DNA from 4 places in the Oceanobacter sp. 5_MG-2023 genome. Region 1 is predicted to be linked to each of the others. Evidence: predicted binding sites of a transcription regulator. Region 1 holds the regulator's gene; each other region holds the start of a gene.

Region 1 (6,008 bases):
ACCATGGATGTACCGGTTTCCCTCGCGATTGCCCTGGCATTTTGTGCCAGCATCTGGAGCACGTTCAACCAGGGCAAAGAGGTCTATTTTGACTCGGTCTGCATGTTCACCTTCTTTTTGCTGCTGGGCCGCTTTCTGGAAATGCGCGCCCGTCATCGCATGGGAAAATCCGGTAACAACCTGCTGACGCTGCTGCCCAACGTCGCTCTGAAACTCAGTGACGACACCCCAAATGCCACCGAAACGGTTATTGCCAGCGAAGAAGTCAGACTGGGAGATTTGCTGCTGATCAAGCCCGGTCATGCCATTCCTGCCGACGGCATTGTGATCCAGGGTCGCAGCTCCGTCGACGAAGCTGCCCTGACGGGCGAATACCTGCCCGTCACCAAACGTAATCAGGATCACCTGATTGGCGGCACCATCAATATCGAAAGCCCGATTATCATGCAGGTCACAGCCACTGGAGCGGAAGCCCAGCTGTCGACCATTGTTCGCCTGATGGATCGGGCACAGCAGGAAAAACCCCGAATAGCCCTGATCGCCGATCGGATTGCCAGTCGTTTTGTTGCCGCCGTCTTGCTGATTTCGTCGGCTGTTTTTCTGTTTTGGTGGCAACAGGGTAACGATCACGCCTTTTTTATCGCCTTGTCGGTACTGGTCGTCACCTGCCCTTGCGCCTTGTCGCTGGCAACACCAACGGCGCTGACAGCGGCCACCGGCGCGCTACGAGAGGCCGGATTACTCATCAGCAAAGGCCACGTACTGGAATCCCTCCCGACCATCGACCGGGTAGTATTCGATAAAACCGGCACCCTCACCCAAGGCAAGCTCACCATTGAAGACGTCGTTCTGGCGGGGGAACTGGACAGCGACCAGGTACTCGCCATTACCGCCGGACTGGAAAAATCCAGCAGTCACCCGATTGCTCGCGCTTTTCGCCGGATTCGTCCCGACACCGTCACCGAGGTCCAGCAACACACCGGGGCTGGCATTCAGGGGCAATGGCAGCCAACAGCAGAACAGTCATATGCCGTCCGCTTTGGCCGCCCCGACTTTGCCTTGCCTGACCACTCCTCGCTGGATACCAGTCAGTTGAACCATCAGGAAGGGCAATGGCTGCTGCTCAGTGTCGACGATCAGGCTGCAGCCTGGATCCGGCTCGGGGACAGCATCCGAAAATCTGCCACCAGCCTGACCCAGGGCCTGCGCCAACGCAAAATCAAAACAGCCTTGCTCACCGGCGACCCCGGCGCCTCAGGTCAACAACTGGCAACACAGCTGGGTATTGACGACGTCCAGATCGGCTTGTCACCCGAACAGAAGCTACAACAGGTGCGCCTGTGGCAACAGCAGGGAGAACGTGTATTAATGATTGGCGATGGCATCAACGATGTCCCGGTACTGGCTGGGGCCGACATTGCCATTGCCGTCAGTGACGCCACAGACCTGGCCAAAACCAGCGCCGATGCCCTGGTCACCAGCGGCCGCCTGGACTGTGTATTACAGGCTCTGGACACCGCCAGCCGTACCCGCCAGGTGATCTACCAGAATATCGCTTGGGCGCTGCTGTATAATCTGCTGGCCTTGCCAGTGGCAGCGGCAGGCTATATTCCTCCCTGGGCCGCAGCCATTGGCATGTCATTCAGTTCGCTTTTGGTGGTCAGTAATGCGCTGCGACTATCCCGGACGACCAAACCGGATGTATCCGGTCACAATTAGCACACTCAGCCACAAGGCCAGATTATAATGGCTTCCACTCGCTTGGTTTGATGGACATAACATGGATATTATCTACATACTTGTTCCACTTTCGATCGTCCTGATCAGCATTGCCACGCTGATTTTTTTCTGGGCAGTGCGCAGCGGCCAGTTTGATGATATGGAATCTCCGGCTCACAGAATTCTCTTTGATGACGATGACGATCCCGCAAGCACCCATCCCACAGCAACCGACACAACACCAGCACCCCATACCACGGCAACCGATAAAAACCCATTGTGATTGAACCACTCTCCCTGTTAACCGCCCTGTTGCTGGGCCTGTTTGGCTCCAGTCACTGCCTGGTAATGTGTGGCGGCATTGCCGCCGCCATTGGCACCCGCTCACAACAACAACCGCTACTGACAGCACTGGCTTTTAACAGCGGTCGTATCACCAGTTACGCCTTTGCCGGCCTGCTCGTCTCGCTGCTTGGCTTATGGCTACAACAACTGAATGATGTACTGATGCTGGCATTACGTACACTGGCCGCCATACTGCTGGTGCTGATGGGGCTCTACGTTGCCCGCTGGGCAAGCTGGCTCACCCGTATCGAACAAGTTGGCCAATATCTATGGCAAAGGCTGCAGCCTGCTACCCGCCCCTTGATGACACAATATTCGATCAGCAGTCGCTTTCGCCTTGGACTGCTATGGGGCTGGCTCCCTTGCGGACTGGTATACAGCACTTTGAGCTGGGTCGCCGCCAATGGTGATCCCCTCAAAGGGGCACTGACCATGTTCTGCTTTGGCCTTGGCACACTGCCTGCCCTGTTCGCCAGTGGCCTCGCCGCCACCAGCCTGAGCCGATTACTCAGTCACAGCCTTAGCCGTATCATTGCCGGACTGTTACTGATTGGTTACGGCGTTTGGACTGCAGCAGCCATCTGGTTATAGTAGCCAGGGTCGTTATTGATCAGCGACTGATCATCCGTTGACAATACCTTGACTCAATACCTTGACCAATGTCTTGACAGCCACTCGTCGAGCTAAGACCATACGAAAATTAATGGAACACGGTTCTTCCCTACATAACGGAAAACCCGACACGGTGAGCTCAATGAAAACAAACCAAGCTGCACAGCCTGCGCACCCTCCCTTGCGCGGTAATCAACCCCACTGCCAGACTTGCTCCCTGAACGCACTGTGTCTGCCACTCTCGCTCAGTGACACAGATATGGAGCGACTGGACGATATCATTCGCCGTGGCCGACCCATTCAAAAAGGCCAGCTGTTATTCCAGCAAGGGGATGAATTCCAGTCCGTGTTTGCGGTACGTACCGGTGCCCTGAAAACCTACACCCTGGCCAGTAATGGCGAAGAACAGATCACTGGCTTTCATCTCGCCAGCGAACTGATTGGTCTGGCCGGTTACGATGCCGGTGATTACCCTCTCACCGCCAAAGCGCTGGAAACCACCACCGTCTGTGAAATTCCGGTTCATCAGCTGGAAAACCTGACCGACGAACTCCCCGACCTGCGCAAACAGTTGATGCGCACCATGGGCAACGAAATTCGTCACGACCAGAACATGATGTTGCTGTTGAGCAAAAAGAACGCCGAAGAACGTGTAGCCTCGTTTTTGCTGGATATCTCCAACCGTTACGCTCGACGCGGTTTCAGTGCCACCCACTTCCGCCTGCCCATGTCGCGGGTCGACATCAGCAACTACCTTGGCCTCGCGGTAGAAACCATCAGTCGGGTATTCACCCGTTTCCAGAAAAATGCCCTGATCGAAACCCAGAGCAAGGAAATCATCGTTCTGGACATGAACAGCCTGTATGAAATGGCCGGACTGAACCCACAAATTGAATGTGACGAGAAAACGCCAGCGGAATAATCCCGCACAGCGTGCCGTTACCCTTCTCAGCGGTAACGGCAAAAACCCCTTATATCCTTGTTTCTGTGCCCAGTTTCATCCCTGAACCCGCTAACCGGCCACCGCGTTGTTATTGGCTGGCAACAGTTACTGACGCCAGCCAATCTATTCGCTAGAATTCGCCGCCTGATTTTTAGCCAGTGTTCCGCCCCAGAATGCTCAGGAGTTTTCCAGCATGACCGCCGATGTCATTGATCGCAAAGCACGCACCGAATTCAACAAACTTCATAAACGTTTGCGCCGAAACGTTGGCAAGGCGATTGAAGACTATTGCATGATCGAAGAGGGTGACCGGATCATGGTATGCCTGTCGGGCGGCAAAGACTCCTACACCATGCTCGATATCCTGATCAGCCTGAAAAAAAGCGCCCCGGTCAACTTTGAGCTGATTGCCGTCAATATGGACCAGAAACAGCCTGGCTTCCCCGAACACGTGTTACCCGAGTATCTGGGCAAGCTGGATATTCCCTACCATATTGTTGAAAAAGACACGTACAGCGTGGTCATGGATCTGGTGCCGGAAGGAAAAACCACCTGCGGCCTGTGCTCCCGCCTGCGTCGCGGCACCCTCTACGGCTTTGCTGAAAAAATTGGTGCCAATAAAATCGCCCTGGGCCATCATCGCGACGACATCATTGAAACCTTATTCCTGAACATGTTTTACGGCGGCAAACTCAAAGCCATGCCACCCAAGCTGCTCAGCGACGATAAAAAGCACGTTCTGATCCGCCCGCTGGCCTACTGCAAGGAAAAAGACATCCAGGCTTATTCAACCGCCATGGAGTTCCCAATCATCCCTTGTAACCTGTGTGGCTCCCAGGACAACATGCAGCGCCAGAACATCAAGAATATGCTGACCGAATGGGAAAGGATACAACCAGGCCGCAGCGAGAATATCTTTGCTGCCATCTGCAATATCGCCCCCTCCCAGCTCGGCGATCTCAATCTGTTTGATTTTGTCAATTTGCAACAACAACAAGACCAGACGCACCTGGCCACCCGGCTCGATATCGTCACCATCGATTAAAGGCGCGTCCCGGCCCCTGGGCAGCTCCTCACCAGACAGTGCACCCAACCTTCAAGGGAGAACCATGGATACCAATATCATCACCCCTGAGGGGTATGCAGAGCTGGAGCAGGAGCTGGATTATCTCTGGCGAACTGAACGCCCGGAAGTCACCAAAAAAGTGACCTGGGCAGCGAGTCTGGGCGACCGTTCTGAAAATGCCGACTATCAGTACAACAAAAAACGGCTGCGAGAGATTGACCGCCGGGTGCGCTATCTCAGAAAACGGCTGGACGCTGTACGGGTCAGCGAATACCACCCCAGCCAGGAAGGCAAGGCCTATTTTGGTGCCTGGGTTACCCTGATGGACGAAGAGGATAACACCTTGCTTTTCCGTATCGTTGGCCCGGATGAAATCTACGGCAAAAAGCATTATGCCTCTGTTAATGCGCCGGTTGTCAGAGCGTGTCTGGGGAAGTCCGTCGGTGATGATGTGTTCATCAAAACAGAAGAAGCAACCCGGGAATGGGAAATCACCGCCATTCGTTACGATACCCCGTTATAACAAGAGACGAGGTTGGCCGCTGTTCTGATCCAGAAACCGGCTGGAAGCTGGAATCCGTAATTTACACCACAATGGCCTGATGAATCATATGATGGATCATGGCTTTGAGTTTCGCCGGGCGTACCGGCTTGTTCATCAAACGATAGCCCAGCTCCCGCACTTCCTGTTTCAGCACATTAGTGTAATTGGCCGTAATCATCAGCACCGGCGCATCCAGCCCCAGATCGGTACGCATCTGCCGAACCACATCCAGCCCGGTGACGCCATTGTCGAGATGATAATCGGCGAGAATCAAATCAATACCGGCATCCAGCTCTGGTTGTTGCACCAACAGTTCTTCGTAACTACGCGCGGTGATCACCTCAAAACCCCAGCCACTGAGCAACACCGCCATGGCCTGACAGATCGACGCTTCATTATCAATCACCAGCGCCCGGCGTCCCCGAAATTGCTGATTGCCCAACAAGGCCAATCCCGGTGTGGTTGCCTTGCGGGACAGCTGGCGGCGACCATAAGGCACCAATACCGAAAAACAGGAGCCAAAGCCAAGTCGGGACTGCACCTTGATCGGATGCCCCAGAATACCGGACATTTTATCCACGATCGCCAACCCCAAACCCAACCCCTTGTCCCGCGCCGTGTCTTTCTGGCTGCCGCGATTAAACTCAAGGAATATCTCCTCCAGCTTGTCTTCGGCAATCCCCACACCGGAATCCCAGACCTGTATTTCCAGCCCTTGTGGACGACGGCGACAGCCGAGAGAAATCTTGCCCTCACGGGTATAACGCACGGAATTGGTC
Region 2 (6,008 bases), on a different contig from region 1:
GATTTTTTCGTCAAAATGCATGGTCCCCATATCATCCAGCTGCTGATGGGCAAAACGGCGGGCGTCGGGTGTTTGGGTAATTTCTGGTGGGTAAATCCAATAGATAATCAGCGGCATCAGCAGAATACATACCAGCCCGGGCAATAATGCGGCCAGAGCCCAGGTTGCCCAGCTGATACTGATCGCCATGCCGGTAGCATCGGCGACGAGTTTGACAACCAGCGGGTTCGGAGCCGTGGCGGTAATAAACATGGCAGAGGTAATAGGGTTGCTGTGGTAATTCACCAGTGCCAGGTAATGGCCTATTTTCCGTTGTGTTCCTTGCTCCGGGCAAGAGCCAAAACTGCCGGCAATGGATTTCATAATGGGGTGAATAATGCCACCACCACGGGCGGTATTGCTGGGGGTGACGGGGGCCAGCACCAGTTCGGATAACGCCAGGGCATAACCGACTCCGAGGGTTTTACTGCCAAATAAAGCAATAAAATGATAGCCAATCCGATTGCCAAGACCGGTTTTAACCAAGCCTCGGGAAATCATGATGGCGATACCAATCAGCCAGATCAATGAGTTGGAAAAACCACTGAGAGCGTCTGCAATGGCTCCTTTGGGGCTGTCGTTGGTGACGCCGGTGATAGCAACCAGGGTGATGGCCAGCATGGCGATGGCACCAATGGGCATCACCTTACCGATAATGGCAGCAATGGTACCCACAAAAAGCGCCAATAAATGCCAGGCTGAAGGCGAAACGCCTTCAGGCACAGGAATAACAAACCAGATCAGTAAAATAATGATGAGGCTGACCGTGGCCGGAATGATTTTAATGCCTCCAGCTTGCATATTCAGATCCTTATTCAGTGGACAAAGGGGTGTGAGTTAATGCGTTATAAATAATGCTTCTGGATTGATGTTACCTATAATAACAGGCTGTGCTTCGATAATGTTTATAGCAGTTTATGCTTGCCTGCTATTGGTTGGCCTGAGTCATTATGGCTCAATGATGTTGTTATGGTCAGCCCGATTATTCACCCAAGTATCGATGAATAATCAGGCTGGGTAATCATCCATTATTGAGCTTAATGATTACCTCTGTTTTACATGGCTTCTTTAAAGATTTGCGCCACTTCTTCAAATGTTGGCTGGATCGGGTTGGTGATACCACAGGCATCTTTCATGGCATTTTCAACCAGCGTCGGGATATCTTCTTCCTTGGCTCCCAACTGGGCAACACCCGCTGGAATATTGACATCCGCAGACAGGGTGCGAATTGCGGCGATGCAGTCTTGGGCGGCATCTTCAGCGGATTTACCCAGTACATCACAACCCATTGCGGCGGCTATATCAGCCAGTCGTGGTGACGCGACCTTGGCGTTAAATGCCTGTACATGTGGCAACAGAATGGCATTACACACGCCATGAGGAAGGTCATAAAAACCGCCCAGTTGGTGAGCCATCGCGTGTACATAACCCAGAGAGGCGTTATTAAAAGCCATGCCTGCCAGAAACTCGGCGTAAGCCATTTGCTCGCGGGCTTCTGCGTTGCTGCCATCGGTGACAGCAGTGCGCAGGTTGTCGCTGATCAGGCGAATGGCCTGAAGGGCGCAGGCGTCGGTAATCGGAGTGGCTGCGGTTGATACATAGGCTTCGACGGCGTGAGTCAGTGCGTCCATACCGGTGGCGGCGGTCAGTGAAGGTGGCATACCCAACATCAGATCGGAATCATTGACGGAAAGCAGCGGCGTGGTGTGCTTGTCGACGATGGCCATTTTTACATGGCGAGTATCGTCAGTAATGATACAGAAGCGGGTCATTTCACTGGCGGTGCCTGCGGTGGTGTTAATGGCAACCAGCGGCAACTGCGGTTTAGCGGACTGATCCAGACCTTCGTAGTCGGCAATATCACCACCATTGGTGGCTACCAGAGCGATACCTTTGGCGCAGTCATGAGGTGAACCGCCACCCAGGGAAATCACAAAATCACAGTTGTTTTCTTTCAGGATGGCCAGGCCGTGCTCGACATTGGTGACGTTGGGGTTTGGTTTGACTTCGTCGTAAACCACCGAGGTGACATTGTGCGAGGCCAATAACTCAGCAACCTGACCCACAACACCGAGTTTGACCAGCGGTGCATCGGTAACAATCAGTGCTTTTTTCCAGCCGTAGGATTCAATGGCTGTCGCCGCTTCTTTCAGGCAACCGCTGCCCATCAGGTTGACACTAGGAATATAAAAAGTAGTAGCAGGCATAATGCAATCCTCAAAGAATTTTAATGGCAAGTAAACTGTAGACCTCTATTTGTTAGGAGTACTTGATATAACGCAAGTATCGATTGATCCGCAGGGCATGAATATGATTTTCAGAATATTTGAAAACAGAACAGTATGTCGCTGAATTATTCATTATAAATCATTGAAAAAATATATATTATATTGCTGACTGTATAAGTGATAAACATTTTCATGTTGGGCTTGGAATAGCCTGCTGGCGTCGAAGAGAACAGCACGGGGCACGTCACTGAGTACGGCACAGCACAGTCACGGCACAGTCACGAGAGTATGGCGAGCCCGGTGCTGGCTCGCAGCGGCTGTTTGAGTCATGACCCCATGCTTCGCCCTGGTCCACCGACAGGGCCAAAGGGAAGGCTGGCCGCTGTCATCCTGTCCCGGGTCGTGCTGTTACCCCTGCTGTGGTGTTCTACTATCGTCTGAAAATTGAGCAAATAATCATCAAATGAAAGCCTTACTCTGGCCAGAGATAACAAATCTCGCTAGAGTATGAGGCGTTGAATGAATATTTCTTTGTTTCTGCAAGGCTGGGAAATATCACATGGAATTGGATTTTGGTTTGTTGTTTTTATGACTAGGTATCGTTCACCTTGGTGGTGGACTCTAGCGGTATAGGAGTACCCTGGGATTGATTTCACAATTGCCCAAATGGGTTGAAACCGGCGCTTTTGTATTGGCATTGATCGCCGGTGTTGTTAACGCAGTCGGTTTATTAGGATTCGAACATCAGTCAGTTTCTCATTTGTCGGGTATTGCTACATTGCTGGGTACCAGCCTGATTACAGATTCTTTAAGAAATGTTCTTCATATTTCCGGTCTTATGCTGGCCTTTTTGATGGGATCGGCAATATCCGGCTTTATGCTGCATGGTGTTGCCCTGAAACTGGGGCGACATTACGATACCCTGCTGATACTGGAAGCGGTTTTATTGACAATGGCTTTTTTGCTATTATCCAAAGAGTTTTTTTATGGGCATTATCTGGCATCTGCTGCCTGTGGTTTACAAAATGCCATGGCTACTACCTATAGTGGGGCAATTATCCGAACAACACATGTTACCGGTATCTTTACCGATCTTGGAATCATGATCGGTGCGTTTCTTCGTGGCGAAGAGCTCGATATCAGGAAATTAAAACTGTTTACTCTTATTATTGCCGGGTTTATATCCGGTGGTGTTATCGGTGTTTTACTCTATAGTGAATACTATTTTATGACCCTGCTGTTTCCGGCGGCTGTCTGTATGGTTATGGCGTTGATCTATCGAATTTACACCAGAACCCATAAATAACCGGTATGTGTTTGTTTGGGCAGCTGTATATAGTCAACTGATGGATGCTGTGTATGAAATTACTGATTTTTCTGGGCACTGTGCGCGACAGTACCCCGCCACGACCAGCTCGATTGGGTGAGCGGGTGGCAAAAGCCTGCCTGACATGTCTTGAACAGCGTTATAAAGAGCACGACATCGAATTGATTGATGCTTTGGATTATCCGCTCGAAACGGTTTTCAAACCGCATTTTGCGTATGCTGAAGGCCGGGCACCTGCTGCGCTGAATCGGTTGGCAGAGAAAATTGCCTCCGCCGATGGCTTTATTATGGTCAGCCCGGAATATAACCATTCGATGAGTCCTGCACTGGCCAATTTGCTGAATCATTTTGGCAGTTCACTATTTTCCTACAAGCCCAGCGCTATCGTGACTTACTCGGCAGGTCAGTGGGGTGGTATGCGAGCTGCGGTAGGAATGCGTACGTTTTTGGCGGAATTGGGCTGCTTGTCTGTGTCTGCCATGATTCATGTACCCAAGGCCCAGGCTGTGTTTGCTGCTGATGGTTCGATGCAAGCCGGGGAAGAGCAGGGGGCCTGGTTTGGTTATTTTGATCGGGCTTTCAGTCAACTGGTCTGGTGGGCGCAAGCTACCGCTACTCACCGGAGTGAGGTGAATCCACACACCTTGCTGCAAGATTTCAAAACCGACCCGTCTGAGCGTAACGCACCTTAGCCGGTCACTCTCTGATCCAGAATTGATTGGGAAACAGACAACCCTTGCCAGCCGCTGGCAGGGGTTGTTTGGGTGATTTTTGTTGCCTGTCATTTTTGGCAGTCTACTGAAAATAATGGCAGCCAAATGGCCTGTTTCAACAAAATTTCCCGGCCACACTCCGTTGTTATGTTTATCGTGTGACAGTTGTTGCTTGGACTGGCTTGTCCAACACTTTGATTTTATTAGTGATTGCTTGTCATAATTTTTAAATATTCCTGTTGAGGAATATTGGCCTCTCTGTTGCTAATGTAATAGGGACATCTATTTAATCCTGCACGTCTCTGCGCGAGTGTTGCCGTTGTTCAGGGCAAGGCGATGAATGCAGCGAAATGACGAGTCCTTTTCAAATTCGTCAACACCGCACTGGACGACGGCAACCCGCGCTCTTCGGGGGCTGCCGGATGATCTCGACTCGGTGTCGCCGACTTTTGACTTGACCCGTCAGGCCTGCAAGTCGGCGGTGGCCCAGAGTGAGCACCGGATTAAATAGGTGTCCCCTAATGGTATCGACACACAAAAAAAAGAGAGGCTGAGCATGGCAAGAGTCATTGTATTGGGTGCAGGCACAGGCGGCATGGCCGGGGCATATGAAATCCGGGAGCTATTGGGCAAAGACCATCAGGTCACGGTAATTAATGAACGGGAAGACTTCCAGTTTGTGCCGTCTAACCCCTGGATTGCAGTACGCTGGCGTGAGCGACCGGAAATCAGCTTCCCGATTCGTCCCTACCTGGAAAAGAAAGGTATCGAATTTATTGCCTCTGCGGTAACGGCAATCGATCCGGACGAGAACTGCCTGACGCTACAAGATGGCTCTCTGCAACAGTACGATTATCTGGTTATTTGTACCGGCCCGAAACTGAATTTCGCCGCGGTGGAAGGAGCAGGCCCGCACGGTGGTTTTACCCAGTCGGTGTGTACGCTGGATCATGCTGAAGCTTGCCGTGACGATGTGGATAACCTGATTGATGAGCCAGGGCCAGTGATTGTTGGCGCATTTCCGGGGGCTTCGTGTTTTGGCCCTGGATATGAATACGCCTTTATTCTGGAAACGGAACTGCGCAAGAAAAAAGTCCGGGACCAGGTTCCCATGACCTATATCACCAGCGAACCCTATATTGGCCATTTGGGCCTGGGTGGCGTAGGCGATTCAAAATCGATGATCGAAAGCGAGCTGCGTAACCGTCATATCAAATGGATTACCAATGCCAACGTGACGCGGGTAGAAGCAGGCATGATGTATGTGGACGAGATGAACGACGACGGTTCATTAAAACAGCAGCACGAAGTGCCATTTAAACATTCCATGATGTTGCCAGCCTTTGCCGGGGTCGAACCGGTAGCGGCGGTGGAAGGGCTGGTAAACCCGAAAGGTTTTGTGATTATTGATGAATTCCAGCGTAACCCGACCTGGAAAAATATCTATGCCGCTGGTGTGTGTGTGGCGATTCCGCCGGTAGAAGAGACACCAGTGCCAACCGGAACACCCAAAACCGGCTATATGATTGAATCCATGATGACTGCCATTGCGCATAATCTGCAGGCCGATCTGGAAGGGGGTGTGGCGGATTCCAAAGGTACCTGGAGTGCGATCTGTTTGGCTGATATGGGAGATACCGGGGCAGCGTTTGTGGCGATTCCACAGATTCCACCGCGTAATGTCACCTGGTTCAAACAAGG
Region 3 (6,008 bases), on a different contig from region 1:
TTGAAAAAACTGCGGCGAGCTTGCTGGATCGTCCGGAAGCGGGCATGAGCTCATTGTGCACGCCGATTCATGATGATGACGATGCATTTGATACCAACGTCGTCAAGGTCGTGCTGGATCGTGCCGGGTTTGCCATGTACTTCAGCCGCGCCAGTATTCCCTGGGACCGCGATGGCTACAAGGCCAATCCCGGAGTAATGACCACCAAGCTGCCTTTATATCGCCACTTGGGCATGTACGGCTATCGGGTTTCGTTCCTGAAGCAATACACCTCGATGGAACCTTGCGCGCTGGAAGGTGCTGAGTCACTGGAGCAACTCCGGGCGCTCTGGTATGGCGTCCGTATTCATCTGTCGGTGATTGATGAGCCACCGGGACATGGTATCGATACGCCAAGCGATGTTGCTCGGGTTGAGCAGTTGTTGGCAGCCATGGCTGCCGACTAACTCTCTTCAGGTTACCTGACGGGGTGGTGTCGCCGCCCCTGGCACCATTTGCCAATACCCGTGCGGCGAACAATCACCATTCGATTACAAGTGTCGTAGCGGTAACTCTTTGCTGGGGTTGCCGCTGTTGAAGCTGTTTGTCAAAGCCTGCTGGATCGTCCAGGTCGTTCTGGCATCGGCGGCATTCGCTTGCAGTTGCATAGGGCGCGCCCCTTGGCTCGCTTCCGACCCGGTTTGGGATTGATCTTCAGCAAACCAGCTTTCTCGCCCGAATACGCCCTGGGTCTGATCGACATCACTATTGACCATGACTTTAACCTTGCTGTCCACTCGGCGTGCCATGGTGAACAGTGGTAAGTCCGTAATGTGGTTGTCGTGCCGGATAACCAAATGGATGGCCCGGTGTTTTCCTTGGCGTAAATATTTGACCAATGCTGAAATCAGCAAGGGATGATGCCAGTAGGGATTTTCTGGATCAGACAAGGCCAGCATGACAGAAGTGGGTTGCTGGGACAGTTGGGTCAGTAAAAATCCCACAACCTCGCAGGCACTGCTGAGTGTGTGCCGGTTGTTGTCCTGACCGATGCGGTAGGCGTATTGATAATCTTCCGGTGGGAGGCTGGTGTTCAGAGGCAAGGCAATATCCAGATGAGGAATGCCTGCATCGAGGTAAAAGTGACCATCGTTATAGAAGCCGAGTTGCCAATAAAAGCTCATGGCGGTGCATTGTGCACTGGCCAGCAAGAGAGGCATGGACATCGATTCTGCCAATGCCTTGACCTCTTCAACCAGCTGTTGGCCAATACCCGCTGAACGGTATTCCGGCAAGACAGCCAAGCGGCCAAAATGACCGTCATCGAACAGGCGAATGCAGCCGATAGTGCGATCACCATCCTGGGCGACCACATAGTGAGCGACCTGGTCTGCGGCTTCATCCCATTCTTCCTCCGGTGGAATTTGTTGCTCCTGAATATAGACCCGGTCTCGGACATCCCGGATGCCTTGCTGGTGGTCAGCCCAGTTAGTACGCACCATACGAATGCTCATGGTTGTCTCCTTCTTATTAGTATCGGCATCATTCAACCTGATAAATCAGTTGTTGTAACCAGAGGTGGCGCAGTAGTTCATAGCCTTGTCTGGAGCAGGGGACATCGGCCATCTGCTCACGGGGATATTGGTTGCGGCTGCTGAGTAATTGCGCCAGTTCCAGGTCGTCGTTATCGAGTACTGATGTTTTCCCCTGGGCGTAAAATACCAGGCCGCTGGCAGTTTTCTGATAGGCAAAGCGAGCATGCTCACTTTTGCGTAAATCGGGTAGTTGCCGATGCTGGCTGCGCCATGCTTCCCAGTCGTCATCATTCAATCGTTCGGATTGATGCTCCGGGTATTTGGGTTCTGTCATTAAAGTGCCAAGAATGTCTCCCAGATGATCCGGTTGCATCAGCATGTCTTGCAGGAGTTTGGCCAGACGCGTTTTGGCAGCGGCGGATATTTCGCCCGGATTGCCTTCCTGAGCAGTGTAATCGGCATCGGTGTAACGTTGATCTTCGCTGCTGTTGCTTAATACCTGATCCAGTGCAGACTGCGCCAGTTCGGCGACACTGGGGGCACGGAAGCCGATCGAATAGGTTTGGCACTCGCCCCAGGCGATGCCGTAATGGGCCAGCTGTGGCGGCAGGTACAGCATATCGCCCGGATCCAGCACCCAGCGGTCGGTTTCTTCAAACCCGGCCAGAACCCGTATCATCGGTCCTTGTATAATCGGGGATTCATCGTTGCACATCTGGCCAATACGCCATTCTCGCTGACCTTCGGCCTGTAATAAAAAGACGTCGTACTGGTCGTAATGAGGGCCAACACTGCCGCCATCCACGGCGTAGCTGATCATCAGGTCGTCGACACGCCAGCCCGGCAGAAAGCGAAAATGCTCCAGCAAATCGGCCGCTTCCGGAATCCAGTGATCCACAGCCTGTACCAGTAACGTCCAGTGGCTGTCTGGCAGGTCTGCAAAGGCGGCTTCGTCGAACGGCCCTTTACGAATTTCCCAGGGGCCGGCAGGGCCATTTTCCATCACCAGTCGGGACTCGATTTCAGACTCCAGTGACAGGCCAGCCAGCTCATCGGCTGCCAGCAGAGGCTGGAATCCGGGCCAGGCCTGACGAATAACAACCGGTTTTTTTTGCCAGTAATCACGCAGGAATACTGCAACCGAAAGATCACCAAGGAGATGCATAAAAGAATGTTCCTGACCAGGGCGAACCTATGGCATTCACGGGTTCGCAAAATAATGAATGTCCAAGCTGCGTATTGTTTGAGCTTTGTCAGCCAGATGCAAGGAGCCTGTTTTTTGACGGACTTGCACTCGAAGAACTGTGCTACCTCTTTGATCTTTCTCAAGTTCCGATTCATTAGCTGGTTGTCAATGAACCGGGCATTCATAACTATAACAGCAGTTACAACAAAGCCGGTTACGACATCAACGTGGTGACGCTCAGGGAGAGATACATAATGAAAAAATATCAGTTAGTGGTATCGCTGGTAATGCTTGGCTGTGTCGCTACAGCCAAGGCTGTAGGGCCAATACAGCCCTTGGAAGCTGTAAAAGACGTCAAGCAGGCGCAAGTGGAATTGGGTAAAAAACTCTATTTTGATCCCCGGTTGTCAAAATCCGGGTTTATATCCTGTAACTCTTGCCACAACTTGAGCATGGGCGGCACGGATAACCTGAAAACCTCCATTGGCCACAACTGGCAGCAGGGTCCGATCAATTCACCTACGGTGCTTAACTCGGGGATGAATATTGCCCAATTCTGGGATGGTCGGGCGGCCGACCTGAAAGAGCAGGCCGGTGGGCCGATTGCCAATCCGGGAGAAATGGCATTTACCCATACACTGGCGGTGGATGTCTTGCAGTCCATTCCCCAGTACGTTGCAGAATTCAAGCAGGTATTCGGTACCAGTCAATTAACCATCGATCAGGTGACTACAGCGATTGCCGAATTTGAAAAAACGCTGGTAACGCCCAATTCCCGTTTTGACCAGTGGTTGCTGGGAGATAAAAATGCGCTGAGCAGTGATGAAAAAGCCGGTTACACCTTGTTCAAGGATTCTGGCTGTGTCGCTTGTCATAATGGCCCGGCGGTTGGAGGGAATTCGTTCCAGAAAATGGGGCTGATAGAGGCTTATCAAACCAATAACCCGGCCGAAGGCGTTGCGGCTGTGACGGGTAAGGATATTGATCGTTTCAAGTTCAAAGTGCCGACATTACGTAATGTCGAGCTGACCTATCCATACTTCCATGATGGTGAAGCGGCCACGCTGACAGAGGCAGTGGATATCATGGGGCGCTTGCAACTGGGGCGTCATTTCAGTGATACAGAAAATGCCCAGATAGTGGCTTTCCTGAAAACACTGACTGGCGAGCAACCATCCTTTATGTTGCCGATCTTGCCGCCATCCACCGACAGCACGCCACGTCCACAACCCTTTGATTAACGGCTGGCGTTGGGTTTAAGACGGTGGGTTTTAGGCGATGTAGCGCAACGGCGAGTCATGAATCTGACTCGCCGTTGTCTTTCTGGCTGCCCGGGTTATCGGAGTAGCCCAGCGTTTATCAGACCGCCTTGGCTTGCGCCTCCGCGTTGCCGATATAACTGGCTGGCGTCATGGCATTCAGTTCTGCTTTCACCGCTGCTGGCAACTCAAGGCTGTCAATAAAGTCGCCCATGGCATCCTGGGTAATGGCTTTGCCGCGCGTGAAGGCTTTCAGTTTTTCGTATGGCTGTTCGATGCCATAACGACGCATCACTGTCTGGATTGGTTCTGCCAGAACTTCCCAGGCATTGTCGAGGTCAGCTGCGATACGTGGTGCATTCACCTCCAGCTTGCTGATGCCTTTCATACTGGCGGCGTAAGCAATCAGACTATAACCAGAACCTACCCCCATGTTGCGCAATACCGTGGAGTCGGTCAGGTCGCGCTGCCAGCGAGAGATCGGCAGTTTGGCGGCCAGATGACCAAAAATGGCGTTGGCGATACCCAGGTTGCCTTCGGAGTTTTCGAAGTCGATCGGGTTAACCTTGTGCGGCATGGTCGAGGAACCCACTTCACCCGCGATGGTGCGCTGCTTGAAGTAGCCCAATGAAATATAGCTCCAGATATCACGATCAAAATCAATCAGGATGGTGTTGAAGCGGGCGATGGTGTCGAACAGCTCGGCAATGTAGTCGTGGGGTTCAATCTGGGTGGTGTAAGGGTTGAACGTCAGCCCCAGAGACGTTACAAAAGCGTCAGCGTTGGCTTGCCAGTCTACATCCGGGTAGGCGCTGAAGTGGGCATTGTAGTTACCCACCGCACCGTTGATTTTACCCAGCAGCGGTACCTGGTCCAGTTGGCTGATCTGACGTTCCATGCGGGCGACAACGTTGGCCATTTCCTTGCCCAGCGTCGTCGGCGAAGCGGTTTGTCCATGGGTACGAGACAGCATCGGCACGGCGGCATGCTCATGGGCCAAAGCGCGGATGGCGTTGGCAATTGCTTGCATTTCGGTACTGATCAAAGCGCGACCGGCTTTCAGCATCAGGGCATGAGACAGGTTGTTGATGTCTTCCGAGGTGCAGGCGAAGTGTACGAATTCGGTGACAGCATTCAGCTCGGCGTTGTCGGCGATCTGTTCCTTGAGGAAATATTCGACCGCTTTGACATCGTGGTTGGTGGTGGCTTCGATGGCTTTGATACGCAGCGCATCGTCTTCACTGAAGTTCGCAACAATACCGTCAAGCAGGGCGTTGGCGCTGTCACTGAAAGCCGGTACTTCGGTAATGGCTTCGTGAGCTGCCAGACGTTGCAACCAGCGAATTTCCACCTCAACCCGCGCACGGATCAATCCAAATTCAGAGAATATCGGGCGCAGTGCCGACGTCTTGCTGCCGTAGCGGCCATCGATTGGTGAAATTGCTGTAAGTGCAGACAGTTCCATAGACATTTCTCGCTGGAGTTCAGATTGCTGAAGACAAGGGGGCGATGGCATCAAGCGCTGGCCAGCCGTTACCTTGTTGTTGAAAAAGGCGCGAAAGTCTACCGGAAAAACCGTTATTTCTCAGCTGTTGGCGGAAGTTTTTATACCGGAGCGGCAAATGGCCTGGTTCATGGTGATAGAATGCCGCCGTCCAAGGGCTGGCCTGGCGCCGGTTTTGTCTGTGTCTGTTTGAGGTGTGTCTGTTTTTATGCTCGATTCGATGCTGGCGGTATCGCACGATCCGTCCTGGTTGGTACTGATGGTGATTGTGTCGACTTTTATGCTGGAAGACCTCGCCATTATCGGAGCAGCGATGCTGGCAGCCAGTGGGCGGATGCAGCCGGAGGTTGCCTTTCTTGCCACCTGTAGTGGCATGTTTATCGGGGATTCAGCGCTGTACCTGATGGGCCGCGGGGCGCTGGTCTGGCCCTGGCTGGCGCAGAAATTCCAGCACGATATGATCCGCCGTCAGGTGACGCCGCTGCAGCAAGCGCCCTGGCATCAGTTGGTGCTGATTCGCTGTATGCCGGGGTTACGCACGTTTG
Region 4 (6,008 bases), on a different contig from region 1:
AGGGTTCGCCACAAACCTTGACACCAATACGCAAATACGCCTTTAACAGCGGTGGCACCAGCCTGGCACCATCCATCTCAACGTCGATGCTGGGCATATGGACGCGGGGTTCGGCGCGGGCATCGGCTGCCGAGAAATGCTTGTCTCGCAGGTAATTGATGATGGCGATGGCACGTGCATAACCGTCATTAAGTGAGATACTGGCACAGCCCATCAGGTAATCAATCTGGTGAGCCGACATAAACTGGGCAATCCCTGACCATAACAAGCCAATCACCGCACCGCTGCGAAAATCAGGATCAACACAGGTACGGCCAATTTCCATATAACGGTAACCGGGTTTGACGATGTTGCTGAGGTCAAATTCGGTGGCGGAGTAGAACCCGCCCGCCTGCTCTGCCAACTCGTTGGTGAGGATACGACTGTAACCCACCACCCGGTCGTTATTGACATCTTTCACAATCAGGTGCAGGCAAATATCGTCAAAATGGTCACGGTCGATACCCGCTTCACCACTATCGATATTGGCTCCCATTCCTTCGGCAAACACTCGGTAGCGCAGCGCCAGTGCCTGACGGATTTCAGCGGGGTCCTGGGTAACTCGGGCCACGAGGGGGGAGTCGCTGCTGATGGCTATCTGGGAGGCAGTGGCTTGCTGCATAGTGACACCTGATGGTTGAGTTAATCCGGCCAAATTTACGGCTTGGGTATGACATTTGGGTGACATATCCGACATTCGTTCCAAGGGGTGTGATGGTATTGGGAGTCATGCCATTCGTGAATCATTTATGACAAAAATATTTCAAAATTGAGACGCCTTAGAGGTCGGACAGAGGCAACGGAGGCGTTATACACGACGGAATCGGCGTATGGGTCAGAATGCAGACTTTGAAGGAGTAACGAGGCCGGAGTTCCTTGGCAGGCGCGGAATATCAGCCAGAGGGGCTTACCAGTCAGCCAGACGAGTCCGTAACCAAAGGCCTGGCAAGGTGCTCAGCCCTTGATCGGCAAAACGGACGGCGCCGTTTTTATCGATAACGTAATAACTGGGATATCCTTGAATATTCAACTTTTTGGCCGTTGCCGGATCACCCAGCAGCGTGGTGCCGGCGTAACCAACGGATTGGACCATATCGGTCACTTCTGACTTTTGGCGCCAATCCAGAGCGATGGCAATAATACGAATATTGTCGCTTTCGACCCATGGCAGGGTCGGCATACTGACTCGGCAAACACTGCACCAGGGCGCAAACAAATACACCAGCGTGGTCTGGGGTGGCTGGGTGGTATCCGGGAACGGTACGGGTTGCCCGTGCAGGTCAGACAGGTAAATGTCGGGGAACGGGGTATTCCGGTCGAGCAGGTGACGGCCGAGCCATTGGCTGAGCAAGGTCATCACCACTACCATCAATAACAGTTCCAGCCCCCAGCGTTGCCACCGGGGCCTGGCCTGATAGTTTTGTCGCCAGCGGGATTCAGATCGCTTTGGAGAAGCGTTGTTGCTCATGTTGGTAAATATACTCGTCAAATGCCATGCAGGCATTACGCACCAATAGCTGGCCTTTGTCACGAATGGATACACCATCGGCGCTAATACTGACCAGACCATCGTTCACCATGGGCTCCAGGCGTTGCAGCGAAGACAGCAGATAATCATGGCTGTTAATGTTGAATTCGGCGTCGATGGCGCTGAAGTCGACCCGCAGGTGACAGAGTAATTCGCTGATAACCCGACGGCGGATCTGGTCATCGCGGGTGACCTGGCAGCATTTGCTGGATGGCAGTTGCTGGTTGTCGAGGGCGGCGCAGTAGTCATCCATACGTACCTGGTTTTGCAGGTAATAATCGCCAATCTGACTGATGGAAGAGACGCCAAAACCCAGCAGGTCGCAGTCACCATGAGTGGTGTAACCCTGGAAGTTGCGGTGCAAGCTACCATTGGCCTGAGCCAGTGCCAGCTCGTCATTCGGGCGGGCAAAGTGATCCATACCGATATAGTGATAGCCAGCGGCAGTCAGGCGCTGGATGCAGTGCCCGAGAATGGTCAGCTTTTCCTGAGCGGATGGCAGGTCGTCGGCATTGATGCGACGCTGTGGTTTGAAGCGTTCAGGCAAATGAGCGTAATTGAACACGGACAAACGATCCGGGTTTAACTCGATCATGGTGTCCAGCGTCTGGTCAAAGCTGTCACGGGTTTGGTGTGGCAGACCATAGATCAGATCAATATTGATGGAGCGGAAACCCAGTGCCCGTGCTTCCGACATAACCGACCGGATCATGGCTTCAGGCTGCAGGCGGTTAACCGCTTGCTGGACGTCGGGCTGTAAATCCTGCACCCCATAACTGAGGCGATTAAAGCCCAGTTGGCGCAACAGCGTCAGGGTACCGGGGCGCAGTTCGCGCGGGTCGATCTCGATGGAATAGTCCGCGTCTTCAGCATCACTGAACTCGAATGTGTCGCGCAGGAAAGTCACCAGATCCTGCAGTTGCTCATCACTGAGAAAGGTGGGCGTGCCACCGCCCAGATGCAGCTGTTCGACAGGGGCCAGGCGACCGTTATTCGCGCTGGCCAGCAGCGCATGTTTACGGCGGATTTCTGCCTTGAGATAGTCGAGGTAAGGGGCTGCCCGGCTCATGTCCTTGGTCACAATCTTGTTGCAACCACAGTAGTAGCAAACGTGACGACAGAAGGGGATATGCAGGTACAGGGACAGCGGCCGCTGTGGATCACGCCTGGCATAGGCTTCACGTTCGAGAGTGTCGTTTTCGAGCGGCAAGAACTCCACAGCCGTCGGATAGGAGGTATAGCGTGGCCCCGGGCGATTGTAGCGCTGGATCAGCAGGGGATCCCAGGAGACGGTGTGATTCATGCTGAAGTTACCTCGTGATGGCTGGCGGTCTGCAGGGAGGGTGGTCATCGGGTGTGTGACTGGCTGGCAAGCACCGGTGTGGCATGCTGTCGCATCATCAGCCCAACAGCCTGACCCAAGGCAGTGCAGTAAACTGTTACATGAACGAATGATAAATAAGTTGGCAAGCGCTTGAATTGCCTTGTATCAATAGAAGAACGGAGTCAGGTCGTTATGCTTGCCGGAGCATCTGTTTCATCGCTGCCCCGCCTAGCCATGCAGAGTCAGATTAATGGCCCCAAGCATGCCAATACGACGTTTCGCTAGTTAGCCTGACTTGATTTGATGTTGGTAGTCGTTAACCTGATGTGTTTGGTACTCGGGTATAAGCTTGAACCCGCCCGTCCTTTTTATAGTAACGACCAGGAGTCGTCATGCCCAAGAAGCCATTTTCAGCGGAAGAAATCGCTCATCAACGTGAGCGCATTATGGATAGTGCTGCTTCCATCATGGCCGATGTCGGTTTTCATTATCTCTCCATGCGTAAATTGGCGGCTGAGTTAGGGATGACAGCCAGCAATATTTATAACTACTTCCCCAGTAAGGAATCCTTGCTGCTGCATATCCGTCGCCGGGGTTTTGAAATGCTGTTCCAGAATACACGACTGGCGCTGATGGATAGCCAGGATGCAGTGGATTCGCTGCATCGTCTGGCCCATCAACTGACCTGTTTCGCCAGAGACTATGCTGGTTATTACCAGCTGATGTTTCAGCCGCCACGGATTCGTCCGGGTTCGACAGGGGACGACGATGGAGGTGTCACCCGGCAGCTGGCGCGGCTACTGGACGAATGGCAACACCAGGCCCAGATGTTATTGACGGACGCCATTGACGGCCTGGCACAACGGACGGACGTCGAGCGTCAGCGAGTGACGCTGTACTTCCTGACAGCGATTCATGGTTTGGTCGACTGTTATCAATATCAGGCCCTGCCACAGCTGCTGGAAGGGGTGGATCTGATCCCGGAAGATATGGTGCGAACCCATACCGACTGGCTGGTGGAAGCGGTCAAGGTGCGGGTTGTTGATCTCGTCTGAGGCTTGGCCTTACCGGAGCAATGGCAGCTTTATTGCTTGGTGCACAACGTAGAAGAACTGGCAAAATACGGTCAGCCCTGCCAGCAAGAGCAGCGCGGCAGGGCGAAGACCGTATTAACGCAAGCATGAAAAGCATGATAAAACCTGGCTGAAGTCAGGTTTTTCTACAAGCTGGCTGTGTAACTAAAGGAGCGTTGTGGTGGAGTTGAGACATGTTGCAAACAAGGTTATTCATGGGTTAGAGGTCAGAACCGATAACGCAGCGGAAATGAGTCCTGATAAAGGTAAAATTCCTGCTTTATGGCAAGCATTTGATGAAGCTGTGCCAGTCGATTATAAAAATGGTGAAAGAGTATACGGTGTATATTCCGATTATGAGTCTGACCATACTGGAGAATTTACGGTGCTTGCCGGTTTTGATGGTCAATCACTGCCGCCTGATGTGAATTTAAAGCAGAGAGTTATTCCAGCGGCCAAATATTTAGTGTTTTCTCACAAGGGAAATATGCCTCAAATAGCTATTGATGCATGGACGGAAATTTGGGAATATTTTTCCAACCCTGATTCTGAATATAAAAGGGTTTATTCAACTGACTTTGAATATTACCCCAGTGCCGATGCAATTGAAGTTCATATAGCCGTGCTATAGCTGTATAGTTGGCACGGGTGTTTGTTGTTCTGTATTAATCATTGTCAGAGCCAGCTGTCGTCGGTTATCTGACGGTCTGGCTTACAGGCAGCAAAACCTGAAATACAGAATTAACAAGCGATTGTGGGTTAAAACGGGCAATCGGAAATAAACAACAGAGAACGAGCAGGTGGCGGGAAAGACTACCTGAAATCAGGTTTTTCTACAGGCTCGTTATGAATGTCTGTACTTTTGGTGATCAGGAATTTATTTTGTTCAAACTTTATTACTACCCAAACAATGCGAGCCTGGCTCCTCATTTTTTACTTCATCACTTAAAAGCAGATTATGAGTTGTTGTTGGTCGATAAGACGTCAAATGCTCAAAAATCTGAAGATTATCTCAGGCTCAACCCTGTAGGGCGAATTCCGACTCTGGTTGTTAATGAGCAGCCCGTTTTTGAAAGTCCGGCCATTTGCATTCACATCTGTGAATTACACCCTGAATCAGATTTGATGCCATCTCCAGGTGATCCGAACCGCCCCTTGTTTTATCAGTGGCTCGCGTTTCTTAATAATACGCTGCAAGCTGAACTTATGGTTCACTATTATCCTCATCGCCATACCAATGATGAAGCTACCATTCCAAATGTTGTAGCGGCCCAGGGCGACAGGGTTGCAGACGCCTTATCCATTATCAACGACCAGCTAGAGGGCAATGAATACTTGCTTGGTGGGACGCTAACAGCATGTGATTATTTTTTGTTTATGCTTGCGGAATGGTCGTTGCCACTGGAAAAATCCCCTCTTGAATTTGAGCATCTGGCTGCTTATTTAAAGCGTCTTTGCTCAAATCCAACTATTAAGGCGGTTTGCGATATTGAAGGTATAGACCTCAAACCCTTTGGGTCGTACTCATAACAATCAATTTAAGGAAGCTCTGAAAAAGCCCATCGATTGCCTGTCTTTATGCCAAACCAGCAATCTGAAACAACCCGATACAGCCCATAATTCCCAGTAAATTGGCAACCCTGATCTGCAATGTTCATCACCATGGCGCCGCTTTTCAGCAGGTGCCAGGTTGTGAACATTCGCGGCGGTGGGTCAGGCTCATAGCTTCATCAACGCCAATGGGCATCTTCATCCCGGACTTTAATTTGTTGCCGTTCTTCGTTTGGTGCCTTTCTTGCGATAGATCAGTTCTGAGGCATCACGCTTTTCCTGCCCGGGTTCCATACCTCTAACCTGAGTGATGCCGGGTGCCTGCGTCGGGAGAGATCCTCCATCCTGATGGCTACTGCGTTTGGCAAAGTAGGAGGTGATATTGCTCCAGGTCTGGCGTGCGTCTCATGAACGAAGCAAATTGGTCGAAGGACCCATCCGGGTCAAGCCACAGTCCACAGGGTTTTTGTATATAATGCGCCCGCTTTTATGC

The links. The regulator FNR, encoded in region 1, switches genes on or off when oxygen is low (the NO sensors DNR and NnrR bind a similar motif). The targets are predictions, from matches to a motif close to TTGATNTANATCAA.
Region 2: a site for FNR is predicted at 2,309-2,322, ahead of yiaY (L-threonine dehydrogenase). Genes of this name have one in related genera too.
Region 3: a site for FNR is predicted at 2,830-2,843, ahead of Q4551_RS13385 (cytochrome-c peroxidase). Genes of this name have one in related genera too.
Region 4: a site for FNR is predicted at 3,047-3,060, ahead of hemN (oxygen-independent coproporphyrinogen III oxidase). Genes of this name have one in related genera too.

Annotation. Positions count from the first base shown of each region.
Region 1 covers NZ_JAUORS010000020.1:58,461-64,468, forward strand. Annotated here, with positions in the region: gene Q4551_RS13115 (heavy metal translocating P-type ATPase) at 1-1,719, shown strand, start outside; gene ccoS (cbb3-type cytochrome oxidase assembly protein CcoS) at 1,781-2,002, shown strand; gene Q4551_RS13125 (sulfite exporter TauE/SafE family protein) at 1,999-2,655, shown strand; gene fnr (fumarate/nitrate reduction transcriptional regulator Fnr) at 2,819-3,598, shown strand; gene ttcA (tRNA 2-thiocytidine(32) synthetase TtcA) at 3,813-4,664, shown strand; gene greB (transcription elongation factor GreB) at 4,729-5,208, shown strand; gene Q4551_RS13145 (NahK/ErcS family hybrid sensor histidine kinase/response regulator) at 5,270-6,008, opposite strand, start outside.
Region 2 covers NZ_JAUORS010000009.1:62,684-68,691, reverse strand. Annotated here, with positions in the region: gene Q4551_RS08005 (anion permease) at 1-840, opposite strand, end outside; gene yiaY (L-threonine dehydrogenase) at 1,095-2,246, opposite strand; gene Q4551_RS07995 (YoaK family protein) at 2,914-3,573, shown strand; gene Q4551_RS07990 (NADPH-dependent FMN reductase) at 3,627-4,286, shown strand; gene Q4551_RS07985 (NAD(P)/FAD-dependent oxidoreductase) at 4,864-6,008, shown strand, end outside.
Region 3 covers NZ_JAUORS010000021.1:51,125-57,132, reverse strand. Annotated here, with positions in the region: gene kdsB (3-deoxy-manno-octulosonate cytidylyltransferase) at 1-446, shown strand, start outside; gene Q4551_RS13395 (GNAT family N-acetyltransferase) at 531-1,493, opposite strand; gene Q4551_RS13390 (cupin domain-containing protein) at 1,522-2,679, opposite strand; gene Q4551_RS13385 (cytochrome-c peroxidase) at 2,955-3,941, shown strand; gene purB (adenylosuccinate lyase) at 4,060-5,424, opposite strand; gene Q4551_RS13375 (DedA family protein) at 5,672-6,008, shown strand, end outside.
Region 4 covers NZ_JAUORS010000011.1:104,108-110,115, forward strand. Annotated here, with positions in the region: gene Q4551_RS09385 (GNAT family N-acetyltransferase) at 1-661, opposite strand, end outside; gene Q4551_RS09390 (TlpA disulfide reductase family protein) at 947-1,507, opposite strand; gene hemN (oxygen-independent coproporphyrinogen III oxidase) at 1,476-2,870, opposite strand; gene Q4551_RS09400 (TetR/AcrR family transcriptional regulator) at 3,284-3,946, shown strand; gene Q4551_RS09405 (GyrI-like domain-containing protein) at 4,143-4,595, shown strand; gene Q4551_RS09410 (glutathione S-transferase family protein) at 4,847-5,494, shown strand.